Regions from separate parts of the Nocardia coffeae genome, predicted to be linked through region 2. Evidence: riboswitches for the same ligand, from Rfam matches in the RefSeq annotation. Region 2 holds a riboswitch; each other region holds the start of a gene.
The links. A riboswitch is a leader RNA that binds a small molecule or an ion and turns the genes downstream of it on or off. The one in region 2 is predicted to bind S-adenosylmethionine.
Positions count from the first base shown of each region.

Region 1: it holds a riboswitch for S-adenosylmethionine, as region 2 does, so the genes downstream of both, K7711_RS04845 (aminotransferase class V-fold PLP-dependent enzyme) here and K7711_RS44680 (rhodanese-like domain-containing protein) in region 2, are expected to answer to the same signal.
Region 3: it holds a riboswitch for S-adenosylmethionine, as region 2 does, so the genes downstream of both, metX (homoserine O-acetyltransferase MetX) here and K7711_RS44680 (rhodanese-like domain-containing protein) in region 2, are expected to answer to the same signal.

Region 1 covers NZ_JAINZY010000001.1:1,100,473-1,107,189, reverse strand. Annotated here, with positions in the region: gene K7711_RS04870 (SDR family oxidoreductase) at 1-42, opposite strand, end outside; gene K7711_RS04865 (TetR/AcrR family transcriptional regulator) at 217-864, shown strand; gene K7711_RS04860 (glyoxalase superfamily protein) at 874-1,248, shown strand; gene K7711_RS04855 (DUF2752 domain-containing protein) at 1,403-1,846, shown strand; gene K7711_RS04850 (hypothetical protein) at 1,897-2,085, shown strand; gene K7711_RS04845 (aminotransferase class V-fold PLP-dependent enzyme) at 2,096-3,409, opposite strand; SAM riboswitch class IV at 3,455-3,568, opposite strand; gene K7711_RS04840 (LysE family translocator) at 3,659-4,306, shown strand; gene K7711_RS04835 (flavin reductase family protein) at 4,343-4,897, opposite strand; gene K7711_RS04830 (YbaK/EbsC family protein) at 5,026-5,499, opposite strand; gene K7711_RS04825 (2-oxo-4-hydroxy-4-carboxy-5-ureidoimidazoline decarboxylase) at 5,540-5,872, opposite strand; gene K7711_RS04820 (crotonase/enoyl-CoA hydratase family protein) at 6,049-6,717, shown strand, end outside.
Region 2 covers NZ_JAINZY010000025.1:5,135-11,851, forward strand. Annotated here, with positions in the region: gene K7711_RS44660 (purine-nucleoside phosphorylase) at 26-979, shown strand; gene K7711_RS44665 (amidohydrolase family protein) at 995-1,822, opposite strand; gene K7711_RS44670 (FAD-dependent oxidoreductase) at 2,287-3,711, opposite strand; gene K7711_RS44675 (Rv0361 family membrane protein) at 3,983-4,426, shown strand; SAM riboswitch class IV at 4,465-4,579, shown strand; gene K7711_RS44680 (rhodanese-like domain-containing protein) at 4,599-5,021, shown strand; gene K7711_RS44685 (O-succinylhomoserine sulfhydrylase) at 5,018-6,232, shown strand; gene K7711_RS44690 (dihydrofolate reductase family protein) at 6,334-6,717, shown strand, end outside.
Region 3 covers NZ_JAINZY010000003.1:648,407-655,123, reverse strand. Annotated here, with positions in the region: gene K7711_RS16400 (MFS transporter) at 1-1,041, opposite strand, end outside; gene K7711_RS16395 (NADP-dependent isocitrate dehydrogenase) at 1,502-2,719, opposite strand; SAM riboswitch class IV at 3,035-3,145, shown strand; gene metX (homoserine O-acetyltransferase MetX) at 3,480-4,634, shown strand; gene K7711_RS16385 (DUF3017 domain-containing protein) at 4,663-4,908, opposite strand; gene K7711_RS16380 (tRNA (cytidine(34)-2'-O)-methyltransferase) at 5,082-5,546, shown strand; gene K7711_RS16375 (DUF167 domain-containing protein) at 5,543-5,794, opposite strand; gene K7711_RS16370 (hypothetical protein) at 5,839-6,717, opposite strand, start outside.

The DNA.
Region 1 (6,717 bases), on a different contig from region 2:
GACGGCGACGCGGCCGTCGAGACGGAAGGTGTCCAGGATCATCGAGTTGTCCTCCTCGTGGATACGCCGTAACGCGTATCCGGTGTGTCGGGGCTGCCGCGTCGGATCTATTGTTCGACGCAAATGATGTGTTACCGGTCACAAAGTCTTAAGAACTGGTGCTTAATTGTCAAGAGATTGTTCCGTTCGTCCTGGTGAGTGATTATTCTGCTGCCTGTGGCAGAGATAACAGCGCGCGAGCGGATTCTTCGCGCGGCGGAGCGGCTGATCGCCGAGCGTGGACAACTGGTGCCGCTGCGCGATATCGCGGCGGCGGCGGGACAGCGGAACAACTCCGCGGTGCAGTACCACTTCGGCTCCCGGGACGGGCTCATCGAGGCCGTCGTCGAACAGCGGATGGCCACCCTCGAGGTGCGCCGCCTGGAACTGCTCGCCGAACTCGCCGCCGCCGATGAGCCGGACGGGGTGCACGAACTGCTCGAAGCGCTGGTGGTGCCCATGTTCGAATTGGGTTCGAAGCACGGAATCGGTTACTACGCAAGGTTTCTCGAACAGATTCGTACTCATCCCGCGGTGACCGACGAGGCCAATCTGCGCGGCACGCGCCGCACCTCGGTCCGGGTGATCATGCACCGCCTCGACCGTGACCTGCCGGAACTACCCGCGCCCGTGCGCATGCGTCGACTACGCGCGCTACCCACGGTGCTGTTCTCCCTGCTGGCCGACCACGAACGTGCCGTCCAGGACGGCCGCGTGGCCGCCGACGACACCACCGCCTGGGCCGAACTCGTCGACATACTGGCAGGTGTGCTCACCGCCCCGGTCAGCCAACGGATCGCCGCACATCAGGGTCGGCGGCAATAGGATCGCCACATGGCCGACTCGATCAGCTTCGCCGCCCCGATCGCCATCCTGCGCATCTACGACGTCGCCAAGGCGTACCGGTTCTATTGCGACTACCTGGGTTTCGCGATCGACTGGGAACATCGCTTCGAACCCGGTCTGCCGCTCTATGCACAACTGTCCCGGTCCGGTGCTGTCGTCCATGTGAGTGAACATCACGGCGACGGAACTCCCGGCACGGTGCTGTGGATAACGGTCGGCGATATCCACAATTGGCATGCCGAACTCGCCGCCAAGGACTACGGATACGCCCGCCCCGGCCCGCCCGAGGACGGGCCGGGTGGTCCCGGATTCGCCGTGACGGACCCCTTCGGCAATACCCTGCGCTTCGCCCAGCGGGAGTGACGCGCGGATGTCGTTGCGGGCGTGCTGAATTCGGCATTGCCGATCGCCGAGTACGCAGAGGCGGACGCGGGTCGGCGGTGCGCGACCCGCTCGCTGACGCGTTTCACCGAGCCGCGGTGACCTGGCGGATGTGGATACGGGGCGATTACCGTGGATGACTGTGGATAACGCGCACACGCTGCCGATCGCGGCTCGGTCCCGGTGGCGGGGGTTGGGGACTCCGGCGATGATCGGGGGTATGGCGCTGGCCGCAGCCGCGGTCGTGCATTTCTACGATCCGCATGTGGAGGGGTCGTACGGGATCTGCCCGTTCTATGCGTTGACCGGGTGGTGGTGTCCGGGGTGCGGGGGGTTGCGGGGGATGCATGATCTGACCGAGGGGCATGTGCTGGACGCCGTGCACAGCAATGTTTTTCTGTTGCCGCTGATCGTGGGATTTTCGCTGTGGTGGGGTGAGTGGGTGGTGCGGCGTTGGCGGGGGGTGCCGGGTCGGCGGTGGGCGATGAGCCGCACGACCCTGTGCATAATTCTGGCCTTGCTCGCGGTATTCACCGTCGTGCGTAATACGCCCTGGGGTAGCTGGCTGGCGCCGGTGTAGTCCCGGCATGGTCGTGGTGAGTTTGCTGAGCATTCGGCATGCTGGTGGGCATGGCTGATTCTCTGAAGGCGCGCATCCGGGACAAGCTCGTGCGTCAACTGCACGAGGACAGGGCGCCGGACAGCGAGCACGACGACCCTCGGCAGATCGCGGTCGAGGCGGATCTCGAGGCCCTCGACGCGGTCACCGAGGATGACCCGTTACTGGAGGTGCTCGCCGCCCGCTATCTGGTGCCTTGAGGACAGCGAATCAGAATGTGCAGGGTGCGGTGCCCGCCGTTCCGGACAGGCCGGGACGGGTTTCGGGGGTGGGATTCCACTGGCCGTCGGTGCAGGTGTAATCCCAGTCCGGACCATCGGTGGTAAGGGCGGCCACGGCCTCGATCAGCCGGTCCACATCCGCGGCGCGGGTGCCCAGGCCGACGCTCACGCGGATCGCGCCGTCGACGCCGAGGCGGTCCAGCAGGGGATGGGCGCAGAATCGGCCGTCGCGGACGCCGATGCCGTGTTCGGCGGACAGGTAGGCCGCGACCCGGCCGGGGGCGAATCCGTCGAGGGTGAACGCGAGGATGCCGACGCTGTCGGCGCTGTCCGACCAGATGCGCAGGAAGTTCACTCCCGCAATGGCTTGCAGTCCGTCACGCAGTCGTTCGGTGAGGGCGCGCTCGTGTTCGGCGGCGGCCTGCGCATCGATCGAGCCGAGAGTGTCGCAGGCGGCGGCCACCGCGGCCGCGCCCAGAACGTTCGGGGAACCGGCCTCGTGACGTTGCGGTGCGGGGGCCCACTCGGCATCGGTCGTGCTGACCCGGCGGACCGCGCCGCCACCGGCCAGATACGGTTCGGCCGCGTCCAGCCAGTCCCGGCGGCCGACCAGCACACCCGCGCCGAACGGTGCGTAGAGCTTGTGGCCGGACAGGGCGAGGTAGTCGATTCCGATGTCGCACAGGTCGATTCGACGATGCGGCGCCAATTGCGCGGCATCGACCAGGATTCGCGCACCGCACTGGTGCGCGATCTGCGCCAGCCGACGCAGCGGCAGCACCTCGCCGGTCACATTCGATGCCCCGGTGACCGCAAGCAGCGCAGCGGGTTTGGTGCACAGCTCGGCGACCAGGCGGCGGATGGTCTCGTCGATCGTCGCGGCGGCGGTGACCACCCGGCGGCCGTGCCGGGTCCAGGGCAGGAAGTTGGCGTGATGTTCGATATCGAGTACGACGGTGTCCCCGGGGACGCAGGCGGCCAACAGATTCAGCGAATCGGTGGTGTTGCGGGTGAAGACGACCACCTGATCGTCGGCGCAGTTCAGGAAGCGGGAGACCGACGTGCGCGCGCTCTCGTAGCAGTCGGTGGAGATGCGCGAGGCGTAACCCGCGCCGCGGTGCACGCTGGCGTAGTACGGCAACAACTCGTTCACCCGGTCGCACACCTGCGCCAGAGCGGGGGCGCTGGCCGCGTAGTCGAAATTGGCGTACGTCCGAGTTCCGCCCTGCACCAACGGAACTCGCAGATCGCATCCGGATACGCGAGCGATCGGGGCACAGGTCTGATCGAGTACGGCAGTCATCACACAATCCCTTCGGGACAGGGATCCCGAGGAGAGATGAACGGGAGCCCGCGCTTGCCGCACCCGGTCGGGCTACGGCCCGGTCGTCACCCGGAGCACCCCACCGCGGAGGAGGGTTGCCGACCAGCTAGCCGGGGCTTGACGCTGGCACTCATGACCTGACCCGAGATTGGCAGAGGTCGTCGGGTCTTGTCAACCTCGGCTCGAATTTCGCTTGCGCTGCGCGCCGCACTGCGCTTGCGTGGTCCGGTGACTGTTTCGCTGCTGCTGGGCTTCGTCGGACTGTGCGTTCTGCTGGCTCTCACGCCGGGGCCCGATACGTTCCTGGTGCTGCGCTACGCGATCGCCGGGCGCCGGCCAGCTGTGGCGGCCGCGGTGGGTTCCGCGCTCGGCGGGATCGCGTGGGCGGTGGTGGTCGCGGCCGGTGTCGCCGCGCTGCTGGAGCAGTCGGCGACCGCGTATCGTGTGCTGAAGATCGCGGGCGGAATCTACTTGGTGTACTTGGGAATTCGCACTCTGCGCGATCATCGCCGGGCCCGTGCGAACACGGCCGGGGCGCAGCAGCCGGATCCGGCCCGCGCGACGGTGTCGGGCCGTGCGGCATCGACGCGATCCGCGGCCGTCGCCGGGATACTGTCCTGTCTGTCGAATCCGAAGGTCGGCCTGTTCTACCTCGCGGTGCTCCCGCAATTCCTGACCCATGTCACGTTCGGCGGGACGTTGACCCTCGGTGCGATCGAATCATGTATCGCCGCAACGGAAATGGTGGTACTCGCGGTCGCCGCGGCGGGTGCGGTGCGGCTCCTGAAGCGTCCTCGCGTCCGAGATCGCCTGGAGCAGATCAGCGCCGGGGTGCTCGCCGCGTTGGGGATCGGGACGATCGCCTCCGCCACGTAGGCGTTCTCTGCCGAAGATGCTGTCTCGCAGCAGATCTCACTGCAGTCCGCGCGGGCGGTGATACGAGCCGTTGTAGTACAGCAGCGGTGCGGCGATCGGTTCGTCGTCGGTGGTGTCGTGCACCCGGGTGACCAGCCCGATGACCAGCGTGTGATCGCCGATCGCAATGAGCTGGTGGACCGTGGCGCGCACCCAGATCGGGGTGTCGTGCAATACCGGCTCGCCACTGTCCAGCGACGTCCACAGCGAATCGTCGGCGAACCGTTCCTCGGCCGCGCGGGAGAACCGCTGGGCCAGATGCAGCTGATGATCGCCCAGGAAATGTACGACCACCGATTCGGCCGCCAGCATGGCCTCGATACTCGACGAGGTCTCGGCGATGTTGAACGAGATCAGCGGCGGCTCGGCGGACAGCGAGGCGAACGAGGTCGCGGTGAAGCCCACCGGACGCTCGCCGTTGTTGAGTGTGACAATGGTCACTCCGGCCGGATAGTGCCGCATCGCGCCACGGAACTGCGCCGCGGTGATCCCGCCGGCCTCGTCCGGACGCTGCGTCGACGTGGCCGATTCCGCCTGCTCCACCTCGGACATCTCCGACTGCCGGGAGTTGCTCATCGCGCCACCTCGCCATCGGCACAGGTGATTCTCACTAGCTCGTACACAGATCCAACCTACGTCGGGAAGCACGCCGAGTGGTCCGGTACGTCCCACTCGACGGGTCAGTCCACGTCGATCGCCAGGCCCGCGGTGATGCGCACCAACTCGCTGAACGACGTGCGGAACACCGTATTGGGGTGCCCGCCCGCCGCCCACAATTCGCGATGTCGGGACAGTGCGTTGTCCACATATGTGGACAGATTCGCCGGATGACCGACGGGTGCGACCCCGCCGATCGGCTGGCCTGTGAATTTGCGCACCATCCGCGCGGGCGCCGGGGCGAGCGCACCCTGTAATCGCTCGCCGGTGCGCGTCAGATCGACCTGATGCGCCCCGGAGACCAGCAGCAGCACCGGTTCGTCGTCGAGCAGGAACAGCAGCGATTTGGTGATGGCGCCCACGTCGACGCCGAGCGCCTGCGCGGCCTCGGCGGCGGTGTGGGCGGGTTGGGCCTGGGTGACGATGACGCCGTGATGGCCACGAGCGATGAGCGTGTCCGATACCCGGGAAGCGACGGTGGGCAACGACCTGGACATGGCACCAGAGTAGAACCGAAATCGGCTCGCCGCCGGGCGTTCAGTATTCGGGGAATCCCGCTGCGGGCCCGAGCATGCGGTCGATTCGCTCGCGGGTGATCCGGCACAGCTCCGCCAGGGTCCGCTCGGAGAACGGCTCGGGCGCAAGCGGTTCGAAGGCCCGCTCCAGATCCGCCGCCGAGAGTGCGGACAATCCGACCTCGGCCGCGGCGAACAGTGCCGCGTGGTCGGCGAACGGGCGTAGCTCGACGAGCTTGTCCGCCCAGGTGACATTCGAGCAACATTCGAAGAGCGCGTGCACGGCTCGCGCACGGGAGAGTTCGTTGAATCGGTCCAAACCGATGCCGGTGTGCATCACTGTGCGGGGCCTCACCTGTTCGGTCTACAGGCCCCCGGGGTTCGCCGGAACGAAGCCGGAGGCGGTCGTCGGGTTGTGATCCACCCCATACTTCACCGAGGCGAGTCGGGGGAGACACTGTGCCCCACCATATTTAGCGCAGGTTTCACACACCTCGCCGGGGCCGTCCACAGGGCCGCTACGCTGGGCGGATGACCGATTGGAAGGCTTTCACAGTCGAGCGCGCGGACAACGTCGCCACGGTGACGTTGACCGGCCCCGGCAAGGGCAATGCGATGGGCCCGGACTTCTGGCGCGAGTTGCCGCAGATCTTCGCCGAACTCGACACCGACCCCGATGCGCGCGCTGTGGTGGTGACCGGCGCGGGCAAGCATTTCTCCTATGGCCTGGACCTGCCCGCGATGGCCCCGACCTTCGGTCCGCTGCTGGCCGATCGCGCCCTGGCCGCACCGCGCACCGACTTCCTGAACGAGGTCCGGCGCATGCAGGCCGCGATCACGGCGGTCGCCGATTGCCGCAAGCCCGTCATCGCGGCGGTCAGCGGCTGGTGCATCGGCGGCGGCCTGGATCTGATCGCCGCGGCCGATATCCGGCTGGCCAGCGCCGAGGCGAAATTCAGCCTGCGCGAGGCGAAGGTCGCCATCGTCGCGGACGTCGGCTCGCTGCACCGGCTGCCCGGCATCATCGGCGACGGGCATCTGCGTGAGCTCGCGCTGACCGGCAAGGACATCGACGCCGCCCGCGCGGAGAAGATCGGCCTGCTCAACGACGTCCATCCGGATCAGGAAGCGGTCCTCGAGGCGGCGCACGCGCTGGCGCGGGAGATCGCCGCGAATCCGCCGCTGGTCGTGCAGGGCATC
Region 2 (6,717 bases):
CGCATGTTCCACGAGGGGAGTTCGGGTGATCACCAGAACGTTCGGCACACTGATATCGGTTCTCGCGGTGACGCTCGCCGCCGCGGGCTGCGCATCCCACGCCGACGAGCCGATTCCGGTGCGGGCCATGGTCGTCACCATGTTCGACCCGGAGGCCAAGCCCTGGGTGGACCGGCAGCGGTGGACCCACGAGATCGCCCTGCCCGGTATCCGAACGCCGGTGCGCTGCAACGATTCCGGGCTGTGCATGATGGTGACCGGCGAGGGCAAGGTCAATGCGGCGCTGTCCGTGTCGACCATGCTCGCGAGCCCGAAACTGAACCTGGACAAGGCATATTTCATCACCGCCGGTATCGGCGGGACGCCGCCCACGGCCGGGACGCTCGGATTCGCCGCGTGGGCGAACTGGGTCGTCGACGTCGATCTGGGGCATCACATCCTGCCGCAGGACGATCCCGCCGCGCCCAACGGCTATCTGTCGCTGGGTGATTCGGACAAGCCGGTGACCCAGGCATATCAGCTGAACGGTGTCCTCGTCGACGAGGTGTACCGCAACACCAAGGACGTCGCGCTGGCCGACGATCCCGGACTGGCCGCAGTGCGGGCCGCCTATCCCGCGCAGGCCGGACACGACAAACCGTTCGTCGCCGAATGCGACAGCGCCACCGGCGACAATTTCTTCTCCGGCGCGGCCTCCTCGACGCAGACCGGGTACATCGTCGGCCTGCAGACCGGCGGCAAGGCCCACTACTGCACCACGCAGATGGAGGACAACGCCACCGCCGGGGCCCTGGCCCGCGCCGGGAAACTGGACCGCTACGTCGATCTGCGCACCGCCAGCGACTTCGACCAGCCACCGGCTGGCGGTTCGGTCACCGACCTGTTGAACGCCACCTACACCGGCTTCGCGATCTCGGTCGAGAACGCCTACCGAGTCGGCCTCGCCGCGGCGAACTACCTCGTCGAGCGGCCGAACTGATTCGGTCGGGCGCGGCTACGGCAGATCGGTGCGGCCCAGGCGCAGGGTGGGCTGCCCGATCATCGGCAACGGCCGGGTCGGCGGGCTGGCCTCCGGCGGATGCGCCTTGACCGGCAGGCCGTAGAAGGCTCGGGCGTTGTCCTCCAGCACGCGGTGCACGTCGGATCCGATGACCTCGCCGATCAGCTCGACGTCGGCGTCGCGGAACGGGCGTCCGGCGCGGGTGCCGGGCAGATCCGAGCCGAACATCAAGGCGCCGGGATTGACGGTGTGGATGCGGCGCAACGCCGTGCGCACATCCATCGACACCCGCCCGAATCCGGACGCCTTCACCTTCGCCCCGCGATCGACGAGGTTGAGCAGGTAAGGCAGGCATTCGTCGGACATGCCCATGTGGTCGACGGACAGCGCGGGCAACTTGCTGATCACCGGCTCGAGCGATCCCAGCATCGACCCGTCGATGTACAGCTCGACATGCCAGCGCGCCAGCTCGTACACGCGCAGCGCCAACATGGTCAGCTCGACGATGTCCGTGGCGGCGCGCTTGAGATTGAACCGCAGCGCCCGCACCCCCGCCTTGCTCAACTCGACGATCTGGGCGTCGGAGATCTCCGGATGCAGATTGGTGACCCCGACCCAGTTGTCCCCCAGCTCGGCCAGCGCCGCCCGCAGAAACCCCTGATCGGTCCCCTGAAACGACCCACTCACCACCGCACCACCGTCGATATCGAAGCGCGACATGCGCTTTCGATAGTCGGCGATAGTGAAGGGCGGCGGGATGAAGCCTTCGTTCTCGATCAGCGGAAACCGCGGATCGATCAGATGGACATGGGCGTCGAACACTGTGTCTGATTGCCTCCGCTTCGCTCCGGCGGGTTTTCGGCGCTGTAAGGCTTGTCGTTGCACGCTCGAGACTCGGGCTTCGCCCATGCGCTTCGAGCGTGCAACGACAAGCCCGCGCCGAAAACCTTGACGGTTGACGTTACTTGCCTGACGGTTCCGGCGTACAGAGACGCTTCGCCCCCGGCACGCCGGTCTCGCTTCGCTTCGACAGCACTGGACTCACCCGCGAACCTCGCCGGCCGAAGCGAAGCGAGGCGAAAGGCTGACGCGCCCAGCGGCGAATCGTCTCCGTCCGGCTGGAAATCGCCCGCGAAGCGAAAGGCTCAACAAGGCCAACCCCAAGGTTTTCGGCGCGGGCTCGTCGCTGCGCCCTCGAAGCGCATGGCCGAAGGCCGAGTCTCGAGGGCGCAGCGACGAGCCTTACAGCGCCGAAAACCCGCCGGAGCGAAGCGGAGGCCAAAATTTCAGCGTTTGTGGGGCTCGCTGGCGCGGAGCATGTCTTCGCGTTCGACGACCTTGACTCGTTCGCGGCCCTGGGGCTCGCCCAGGGCACGTTCGTGGGCGTCGAGGCGGTACCAACCGGCCCAGGTGGTGAAGGGGATGCCCTTGCTTTCCAGGAAGTCGGTGACCGCGTCGAGTTCGGGTTCGGCGGCGGCGGTGAAAGCGGCGGCGTCGTCGAGCAGGCAGGCGATGGTTTCGTTGGCGTCGCCCTTGGTGTGGCCGATCAGGCCGACGGGGCCGCGCTTGATCCAGCCGGTGACGTAGGTGGCGGGCAGGTAGCGTCCGGCGCCGTCGGCGTTCTCGTCGACCAGGACGCGTCCGGCCTCGTTGGGCACGGTTCCGGCCTGGTCGTCGAACGGCAGCTGCGGGATGTTCTGCGACAGGTAGCCGACGGCGCGGTACACCGCCTGGACGTCCCAGTCGCGGAATTCGCCGGTGCCCTTGACGTTTCCGGTGCCGTCGAGCTGAGTGCGCTCGGTGCGCAGGCCCTTGACCTTGCCGTCCTCGCCGACGAGTTCGGCGGGTGACTCGAAGAAGTGCAGGAACAGTTTGTGCGGGCGCGCGCCGACGTCGCGGATCGCCCACTGCTCGATGGTGTTGCAGACCATGTCGACCTGCTTGGAATGCCGGCGGGCGGCTTCGGAACCCTCGTCGTAGTCGATGTCCTCGGGGTCGACGATGACCTCGATATTCGGCGAGTGGTCGAGTTCGCGCAGTTCGAGCGGAGTGAACTTGGCCTGGGCCGGGCCGCGACGCCCGAAGACGTGCACCTCGACGGCCTTGTTGGCCTTGAGGCCCTCGTACACGTTCGGCGGGATCTCCGTCGGCAGCAGTTCGTCGCCGGTCTTGGCGAGCACTCGCGCGACGTCCAGTGCGACATTTCCCACACCGAGCACGGCGACCTTCTCGGCCTCCAGCGGCCAGGCGCGCGGCACGTCCGGGTGCCCGTCGTACCAGGACACGAAGTCCGCGGCGCCGTAGCTGCCGTCCAGGTCGATGCCCTCGACAGGCAGTGCTCGGTCGGCGTTCGCGCCGGTGGAGAAGATCACCGCATCGTAGAACCGGCGCAGATCGGCCAGGGTGATGTCGGTGCCGTAGTCGATGTTGCCGAGCAGGCGCACCTGCGGCTTGTCCAGGACCTTGTGCAGTGCGGTGATGATGCCCTTGATGCGCGGATGATCGGGCGCGACACCGTAGCGGATCAGGCCGAACGGCGCGGGCATGCGCTCGTACAGGTCGATGCTCACGTCGGCGTCGGATTTCATCAGGGCGTCGGCGGCGTAGATTCCGGCCGGTCCCGCGCCGACGATCGCGATGCGAAGCGGGCGCGCGTCGGACTCGGAGGTGGGGTTCACCTCGCCCTTCGACTCTGCACTGGTTTCGGTCATTCTTCTGCGCACCCTTTGGTCGAAATCTGTGTCGTCATGTTCTCAGCCGTCGTTCTTAGCTTAGGCTAAGTTGACGTGGGTCCGGGTTTCCGGCCGATCCTTCATACCGATCGATGCTGCATCGTTGCCGCTCGGGGATCGGAGTTCGCGCCGACCGTGGCCGGGGCTGGCGGTGATTCTATCGGTGACTGCTATGGCCGCGGTTCCCGGTCCGGGTCGCGGATTCGGGGTGCGCGCGAGAACCTCACTCCCTACCAGGGATGATCGAGATATGAGTGACCCGGAATCCGCCGCCGACGCGACCCCGATCGATCAGAACGAGGCGGTCCGCTCGCCGGTGCCGTTCATTGCTGCCGCGGTGATCGCACTTCTGGTGATCGGCGGTGTCCTGATTGCGGCGGCGCTGCGGCCGGCTGAGAAGAATGTCACAACTTCGGACCGGTTGGCCACCGCGATCCAGAATTTCGCCACTGCCCAGAGCGGCACCGACCCGGCGCGCCGCGCGGCCACCGCATGCAGCGGATTCGACCCCGCGCACTCGCCGTTGGGCCCGGACGCGGCCGGAAAGAAGATCGAAATCGTCCGCATGACCGACCCCACCGCGAACGGCAGACGCGCCAAGGTCACGGTGACCAGCTCGGTCGACGGCCACGAATCGACGTCGACCTGGAACCTCACGCAAACCGGCAACGACTGGTTCGTCTGCAGTGTCTGATTGACAGGCGGGTGTGCGGCCAGGCAATCTCGATCTCAGGTCATGAGCACCAGCGTCAAGCCCCGGCTCGCTGGTCGGCAACCCTCCTCCGCGGTGGGGTGCTCCGGGTGACGACCTGGCCACGCCGCCGAACAGGCGCGGCAAGTGCGGATTCTTCGAGGAGGTTCAGCTAGTGAGTTACGCGGGTGACATCACTGTCCAGCAGGCATGGGATCTGTTGCGCGACAATCCCGATGCCATTTTGGTGGATGTGCGCACCGAGGCCGAGTGGCGGTTCGTCGGGGTGCCCGAGACGAGTGCGATCGACCGGCCGACGGCCCTGATCGAGTGGGTCGACGGCGCCGGTCAGCGCAACGGCGCCTTCGTCGATCAGCTGAAGCAGACGCTCGCCGGCCGGGCGGCCGACAGCGATGCGCCGGTGATCTTCCTGTGCCGCTCCGGCCAGCGATCCATCGGTGCGGCGACGGCCTCGACCACGGCCGGATTCACACCCTCCTACAACGTCCTGGCCGGTTTCGAGGGCCCGCTCGATGCCGACGGCCATCGCGGCGGCGCGGGCTGGCGTGCCGAGGGGCTGCCCTGGAGGCAGTCGTGATCACCGGCGGAGCCTTCGACAAACCGCTGCCCGAGGGCGTCGGCCCGGCCACGCTTGGTGTGCGAGGCGGCCTGCGCCGCTCCGGATTCGAGGAGACCTCCGAGGCGCTGTACCTGTCCTCGGGTTTCGTGTTCCCGAGTGCGGAGGCGGCCGAGGCGTCGTTCACCGGCGACGTCGAGCATTTCGTGTATTCGCGCTACGGGAATCCGACCGTGGCGATGTTCGAGGAGCGGATGCGGCTGATCGAGGGCGCGGAGGCGTGTTTCGCGACCGCGAGCGGGATGTCCGCGGTGTTCACCGCGCTGGCCGCGCTGCTGGGCAACGGTGACCGGCTGGTCGCCGCGCGCAGCCTGTTCGGCTCCTGTTTCGTGGTGTGCAACGAGATCCTGCCGCGCTGGGGTGTGGAGACGGTCTTCGTCGACGGCGAGGACCTGAGCCAGTGGGAGGAGGCGCTGTCGGTGCCGACCGCGGCCGTCTTCTTCGAGACCCCGTCCAACCCGATGCAGACCCTGGTGGACGTGCGCCGGGTGTCCGAGCTGGCCCATGCCGCGGGCGCGAAAGTGGTGCTGGACAACGTCTTCGCCACACCGCTGCTGCAGCAGAGCCTGACGCTGGGCGCGGATGTGGTCGTGTATTCGGGCACCAAGCACATCGACGGCCAGGGCCGGGTGCTGGGCGGCGCGATCCTGGGCGACAGCGAGTTCATCGGCGGCCCGGTGAAGAATCTCATGCGGCACACCGGTCCGGCGTTGAGCCCGTTCAACGCGTGGACGTTGCTCAAGGGGCTCGAGACGATGCCGCTGCGGGTGCGTCATTCGGTGCAGGCGGCACACGAGATTGCCGAATTCCTGGAGCAGCAGCCGTCCGTGTCGTGGGTGAAATACCCCTTCCTGCAGTCACATCCGCAGTACGAATTGGCGCGGCAGCAGATGAGCGGCGGCGGTACGGTCGTCACCTTCGAACTGGCCGCCGACCCGTCCGAGGCGAAGAAGCGCGCGTTCGAGGTGCTGAACCGGCTGCGCATCGTCGACATCTCCAACAACCTGGGCGACGCCAAGACGCTGATCACCCATCCGGCCACCACCACGCACCGCGCGATGGGAGCCGAAGGCCGTGCGGCCGTGGGGATCACCGACGGCGTGCTGCGCATCTCCATCGGCCTCGAGGACGTCGAGGATCTGCTCGGCGACCTGGATCAGGCGCTGGGCTGAGCATCGCGGCCGGGAAGCGTCCGACGTTTCCCGGCCAAGCGATGATTTTCGCGATTCCGCGTCGTCCTACCTGCAATCGACAACGCAGGGAAGGTATTCGCATGCAGATCCTGGCTCGCTTGTGCATGAGCGCCGACGGTTATGTCAGCACGCCCAACGGGTGGCCGCCGCAGGTGCTCGACCCCGCCCACGGACACGGCAGCCACGGCATCGCGGAATTCCTGAAGACCTGCGAGGCCGCGCTGATGGGCCGCACCACCTTCGAACCCGCCTTGACCAACGACTTCTGGCCCTGGCCGGATCTGCGGGTGTTCGTACTGGCGTCCGAGCGTCCGGCCGGGACGCCCGACCACGTGACGGTGGACAGTGATCCGGTCCGGCTGCTGGCGGCGTTGCGGGCGGCCAATCACGGCGGTGATGTTCACCTGATCGGCGGCCCGCGCACGATCGAGACCTTCCGCGAACTCGGTGCGCTGGACAAACTC
Region 3 (6,717 bases), on a different contig from region 2:
GAGTCCCGCCGCGATCACGCGTCCGCCCAGCCACGCACCCGCCGCGTTGGCGATGTTCAGTGCGGCGTGGTTCAGTGCGGCCGCGAGGGTCTGGGCGTCGTGGGCGACATCCATCAACCGGGTCTGCAAGCCGGGTGACAATGCCGCGCCCGCCGCGCCGACCAGGAATGCGCCCACCGCCGCGGAGATCGGATTATGTGCTGCGGCAACGAATCCCCCGAGGATGATCACCATCGCGATCAACGCGGCGAACACCGAGGAGTCCACGCCACGATCGGCCAGCACGCCGCCCAGGATGCTTCCGACGATCATGCCGATCCCGAACAGCGCCAGCACCAGCGGAACCAGATTCAGCGATAATCCGGCCACATCGGTGAGCGTCGTGGTGATGTAGGTGTAGACCGCGAACATGCCACCGAAGCCGACCGCGCCGACCAGCAGGGTCAACAACACCTGCTTGCGGCGCAGCGCACCGAGTTCGGTGCGCGGGTCGGTGACCCGGATTCCGGAGAGTTCGGGCACGAATCGGACGATGGTGAAAACCGTCGCCAATCCGATCGCGGCGACCACGAGATAAGCGTCCCGCCAGCCCAGATTCTGGCCGAGCCAGGTAGCAGCGGGAACGCCGACAACGTTGGCGGCGCTCAACCCCAGCATAACCGCGGCAATCGCCTTCGCGCGCTGTCCCGCCGGAGCCAACGTCGCCGCGGCCAACGAGGCGACGCCGAAGTACGCGCCGTGCGGCAGTCCGGAGACGAACCGGGCCAGCACCAGCGTGCCGAACGTCGGTGCGAGCACGGTCGCGAGATTGCCCACCGTGAACGCGACCATGAGCACGATCAGCAGCCGCTTGCGCGGTACCCGCGCGCACAGCGCGGCGATCACCGGCGCGCCGACCACCACACCCAGCGCATACGCCGACACGCTGTACCCGGCCGACGGCTCGGACACGTGCATGGCCTGCGCGATATCCGGCAGCAGGCCCATCGTGACGAATTCGGTCGTGCCGATGCCGAATCCGCCCAGCGCCAGCGCCAGCATCGCGGGAATGTGCCAGCTCGTGCGCGGCGACGGCACATCCTGCGGCGACTGGACGGCCGGATCACTGTCACGACGGGCGGGCGAGGGCTGCGCGGACACTTCGGACGCGGAGAGGGATTCGGGCACGGTCACCGGCAACGCGACGACGACCGGGCCCGATACCCGGGTCGTCGGTGATCTCCCTCACCGTCCGCGACGTCGATTCCGAGCGGATTCCGAATCGGCTCGGCGGCAACGGTTTCCGCTATGGACCCGACCGGGATACACCGCGCTGTAACCGGAATCACCGCACCGCGCGCCCGATCGGCCGCCGGTGGCGAGCCGGGGTTCGCGCCGCTTCCGGCGAAGCACACCGGTCACCGGAAACAGTTCGGGCACCCGCGGCCACCGCATGCGGTGGGGGCGGGTGCCCGGTGTTTCAGCTCGTCGCGGCGGCGTTCGCGCCGGACGAGCAACCAGCTCAGCTCAGCTGGCGCGCCAGGTTGGCATCGAGAACGCCGAGGAACTCCTCGGTGGTCAGGTAGCCCTGATCGCCGCCGACCAGCAGCGCGAGGTCCTTGGTCATCTGGCCGTCCTCGACGGTCTTGATGACGACGTCCTCGAGGGTCTGCGAGAAGCCGATCACCTCGGGGGTGTTGTCCAGCTTGCCGCGATGAGCCAGGCCACGGGTCCACGCGAAGATCGACGCGATCGGGTTGGTGGAGGTGGGCTTGCCCTGCTGGTGCATCCGGTAGTGCCGGGTGACGGTGCCGTGTGCGGCCTCGGCCTCGCAGGTCTTGCCGTCCGGGGTCATCAGCACCGAGGTCATCAGGCCCAGCGAGCCGAAGCCCTGCGCGACGGTGTCGGACTGGACGTCGCCGTCGTAGTTCTTGCACGCCCAGACGTAACCGCCCTCCCACTTCAGTGAGGAGGCGACCATGTCGTCGATCAGGCGGTGCTCGTAGGTCAGACCGGCCGCGTCGAACTGCGGCTTGAACTCGGTCTCGAACACCTCCTGGAAGGTGTCCTTGAACATGCCGTCGTAGGCCTTCATGATGGTGTTCTTCGTCGACAGATACACCGGATAGTTCTGCTGCAGACCGTAGTTCAGCGAGGCCCGCGCGAAGTCCTCGATCGACTTCTTGAAGTTGTACATACCCATCACGACGCCGCCGTCCTCGGGCATCTTGACGACCTCGTGGACGATCGGCTCGCTGCCGTCCTCCGGGGTGAAGGTGAGCGTGACGGTACCGGCCTGGTGCACCTTGAAGTCGGTGGCGCGGTACTGGTCGCCGAAGGCGTGGCGGCCGATGATGATCGGCTTCGTCCAACCCGGGACCAGACGCGGAACGTTCGAGATGATGATCGGTGCGCGGAAGATGGTTCCGCCGAGGATGTTGCGGATGGTGCCGTTGGGCGACCGGTACATCTTCTTGAGGCCGAATTCCTCGACGCGCGCCTCGTCGGGGGTGATGGTGGCACACTTCACGCCGACGCCGTGCTCCTTGATGGCGTTGGCGGCGTCGATGGTCACCTGGTCGTCGGTCTTGTCCCGGTACTCGATACCGAGGTCGTAATACTCGAGATTCACATCGAGGTACGGGTGAATCAGCTTGTCTTTGATGAACTGCCAGATGATTCGGGTCATCTCGTCGCCGTCGAGTTCGACGACGGTTCCCTCAACCTTGATCTTGGACATGGATCTTCGTGTCCTCCTAGGATGGTGCTCCCATTGTTCCGCCAGGTGAACACGCTTGTGAGCGGACCCAGCTGTTCAACAGACAACGTATACGCCCCGTGTTGTCCACGAGACTCGAGGTGCCAAACAGAACAAGCGTACTGGTGCGGTGGATCTCATCGGCATCGGACCTACCTCGATTGATACATCTGTCACATTTACGCATGTCGACTTTACTGCGTACAACCCCTGCGGTAGGCGGCAAATTCCGGCCGGACCTGGTGAAATCCACCACGGGTTTCGAACTCCCGCGGGCTCCGGCTACGATGTCCGGAAGGTCATGAGCACCAGCGCCAAGCCCCGGCTCGCTGGTCGGCAACCCTCCTGTTGCGGTGGGGTGCTCCGGGTGATGACCGGGCTCCCGAGGGTCGGGAGCAAGCGCGATCATCAGGAGGAATTCCGAAATGTGTTGTAGCCGTCCATTATCCGGACCCCGCTGACGCCCGCCGGCAGACCTCTCGGAGCATGACATGAGTAACTCCACCGCGCCCGCGTCCGATCCGGACTCCGTGCCGCGCAGCCCACAACACACATCGATATTCGCTGATCGCCCCGGGTATGCCCGCGCGACGCCGAGGCCCCGGAACGCTGTGGCTACCATCGAGGACGTGTGTTCCCCCGTCGTCGACCCGGTTTCGGGCACCCGTGCGCGGACAGTCCGCGCGATGATCGCCGGTCCCAGGGATGAGCGGATCTCGCCTCCCGAGGCGGCGGTGGCGCGGTGACCGTGAGCATCGACCGGAGCGCATTCAGTAATCACGCAGCAACCTTGCTGCCGCCGCCGGACGGAAGTCTGGGCACGATCGCCGTCGGCGAGATCCGGCTCGAGAGCGGGGACGTGGTTCCCGGCGTCGAACTGGCCGTCCAGCGCTGGGGCGAGCTGTCGCCCACCGCGGACAACGTCGTGCTCATCGAGCACGCGCTGACCGGCGACTCGCACGTCACCGGCGCACCCGACGACCTGCATCCACTGCCCGGCTGGTGGGACGGCATCGTCGGACCGGGCGCGCCGCTGGACACCGACGAGTGGTGTGTGATCGCCACCAACGTGCTGGGCGGATGTAAGGGCAGCACCGGTCCGGCAACTCCGGGGCCGGACGGAAAGCCTTGGGGAGCAAGGTTTCCCGGAATCTCCATTCGCGACCAGGTGACCGCCGAGGTCGCGCTGTTCGACCTGCTGGGCATCGAGCGGATCGCCGCGGTGGCCGGTGGCTCGATGGGCGGCATGCGAGTGCTGGAGTGGATCGTCGGACATCCGGAGCGGGTGGGCGCGGCGCTGGTGCTGGCCGTCGGGCCGCGTGCGACCGCCGACCAGATCGGCACCCAGACCACGCAGATCGCCGCCATCACCGCCGACCCGGACTGGCAGGGCGGGAACTATCACGGCACCGGCCGTGCCCCGACCAGTGGTCTGGGCATCGCCCGGCGCATCGCGCATCTGACCTACCGCACCGATTTCGAACTGGATCACCGTTTCGAGAATCACGCCCAGGGCGATGAGGACCCCCGGCGCGGTGGCCGCTACGCGGTGCAGAGCTATCTGGACCACCAGGCCCGCAAACTCGCGAACCGCTTCGACGCGGCCAGCTATGTGCTGCTGACCGAGGCCATGAACCGGCACGACATCGGCCGCGGGCGCGGCGGGGTGGCAGCGGCACTCGCCGCGACATCGGTGCCCTGCGTGGTCGGGGGTGTCGATTCGGATCGGCTGTATCCGCTGCGGACCCAACAGGAACTGGCCGATCTGCTGCCCGGCTGCGCGCGGCTCGAGGTCGTGCACTCCCGGGACGGCCACGACGGCTTCCTGACCGAGACCGAGGCGGTCGGCAAACTGCTCGCCCAGACGATGGATCTGGCACGCACCACACGCCCGTGACCGCGGGCGATGCGGTGCGGGGTTCGGTTCAGCCCACGCCCAGGCTGCTGATCGTCGCCGCCAGCGCGATGATCGTGCCGCCCAGCACCGCGTAGGTGACGACGTCGAAGGGTTTGCTGCGCACGGCCAGCAGGCCGACCCGCACCTCCGGCAGTACCAGCCGCAATGCCGAGGCCAGCAGCGGTGCGCCGCCGATGACGAACGCCCCACGTCGCCACCGATCCTGCACCAGGAACACCACAGCCACCACCAGCACAACCGCCACCAGGACCATCGGCAGCTGGTTGCGCAGGAATCCGAGCGGACGTTCGGACTGAGCGGTCGCGGAAGCATCGGTCACCCCCCGATTCTCGCATTCGTTCGCCGGAACCTCCCGGCGCCCGGGTGGGGACGGGAGGGGACGTAGGGTTCATCCCGTCCGGACGTGAGGAAAGGCTGCGTTCTGCTGTGCTGAGGCTGATGTTCTTCGAACCACGGATTCCGCCGAATACCGGCAACGCCATTCGGCTGGCCGCGGGGACCGGGTTCTCGCTGCACCTGATCGAGCCGCTGGGCTTCGATCTGTCCGAGCCCAAGCTGCGCCGGGCCGGGCTGGACTATCACGACCTCGCCTCGGTCACCGTGCACGAAAACCTTTCCGCCGCATGGAAATCCCTGAACCCCGAGCGGACGTTCGCCTTCACCGCGGCGGCGGACACCCATTACACCGATATCGCCTATCGCGAGAACGATGTGCTGTTGTTCGGGCCGGAGCCGACCGGGTTGCCCGAGCAGGTGCTGTCCGATCCGCACATCACCGAGCGGGTGCGGATTCCGATGCTGCCCGGCCGGCGGTCGATGAATCTGTCCAACGCCGCCGCGGTCGCGGTGTACGAGGCGTGGCGGCAGCTGGGCTTTCCGGGGGCGGTCTAAGCCCGGCCGGGCGGGTACCGGTCGGCGATCTCGAAACGCTTGAAGCGGGAGGTGGCGCCACCGGTGAGACGAACCGAACTCTTCGACACACCCAGATGCGCGGCGAGCAGTTCGATCGTCGCCTCGTTCGCCTTCCCCTCGACCGCCGGTGGGCGCACGTACAGCCGCAGGGCGCCGTCCTCGAGGACCTCGACGAGCGGGCCCTTGCGGCTGTTGGGCGTGATGGTCGCCCGGACCACTGTCGGCATGTCGCACAGCGTAACCACGGGCCTCGCGATCCCACATCCGCCGGCTAGACATGTGGGAGCCGCATGTCGAGGACGTCGTGCGCGAGGACCTGCAACTGTCCGGGTGTGGTGAGTAGCAGATCACCGGTCTGGGTGGTGCGCGGCTGCTCGGAACCGGTACGGCGGAGTTCGAGAGCGGTCGCCGGAGTGAGCGAGCCGTACCGGAGCGTCTCGCCGCCGCCGCGCCGCTCCCACCGCGTGCCGGATCGGTTCCAGACGGCGGTGGCGAGGCGGCCCGGAGATCCGGACTCCCAGTTCGCGTAGGTGGCGGTCAGATCGGCGCCGTCCCAGCGCAGATCCTCGAGGGCCGAACAGTCCGAGGCCGCGGGCGGGTCCAGCGTCTGGATCCGATCGTTCAGCAGGTCGATACGCAGTAATCGCGCTGTGCCGCAGGAAATTCCGTCGCGGATTCGGCCCGCGATCGCGACCGCCTGCCCGTCCGGCCGCAGCGCCGCCCGGTCGAAAGCGGTGTTGACGCCTTCGATCCGGCCCAGCGCGCGTGCGACGCCGGTGTCGGTATCGACGAGGGAGAGATGATTGATCCCCCAGGACGCACCGGGTGGCGACTCGACCCGGTCGAGAACGAGCACCCGCTCACCTGCCGCGAGCAGGTGTGGGCCCGACACCACGGCCCCCGGCGCGATCGGATCCGGTGGCGGCAGGGTGATCCTGGCGCGCGTGATGGGATGCGGATCGCGCAGGTCGGCCTGGATGAAAGTGTCCGGCTCGTTCCACCAGCCGACCGTCGTCCCGTGCAGCGGGAAGATGCGAGCACAGTGGCAGTCCACGCGACCCGGCAGCGCCGTGCCGCGCACCGCCTCCATCGCGGTGAGTGCACCGGAGCCGTCGAGGGCGTAGATATGGGAATTGTCCTGTGTGAAACC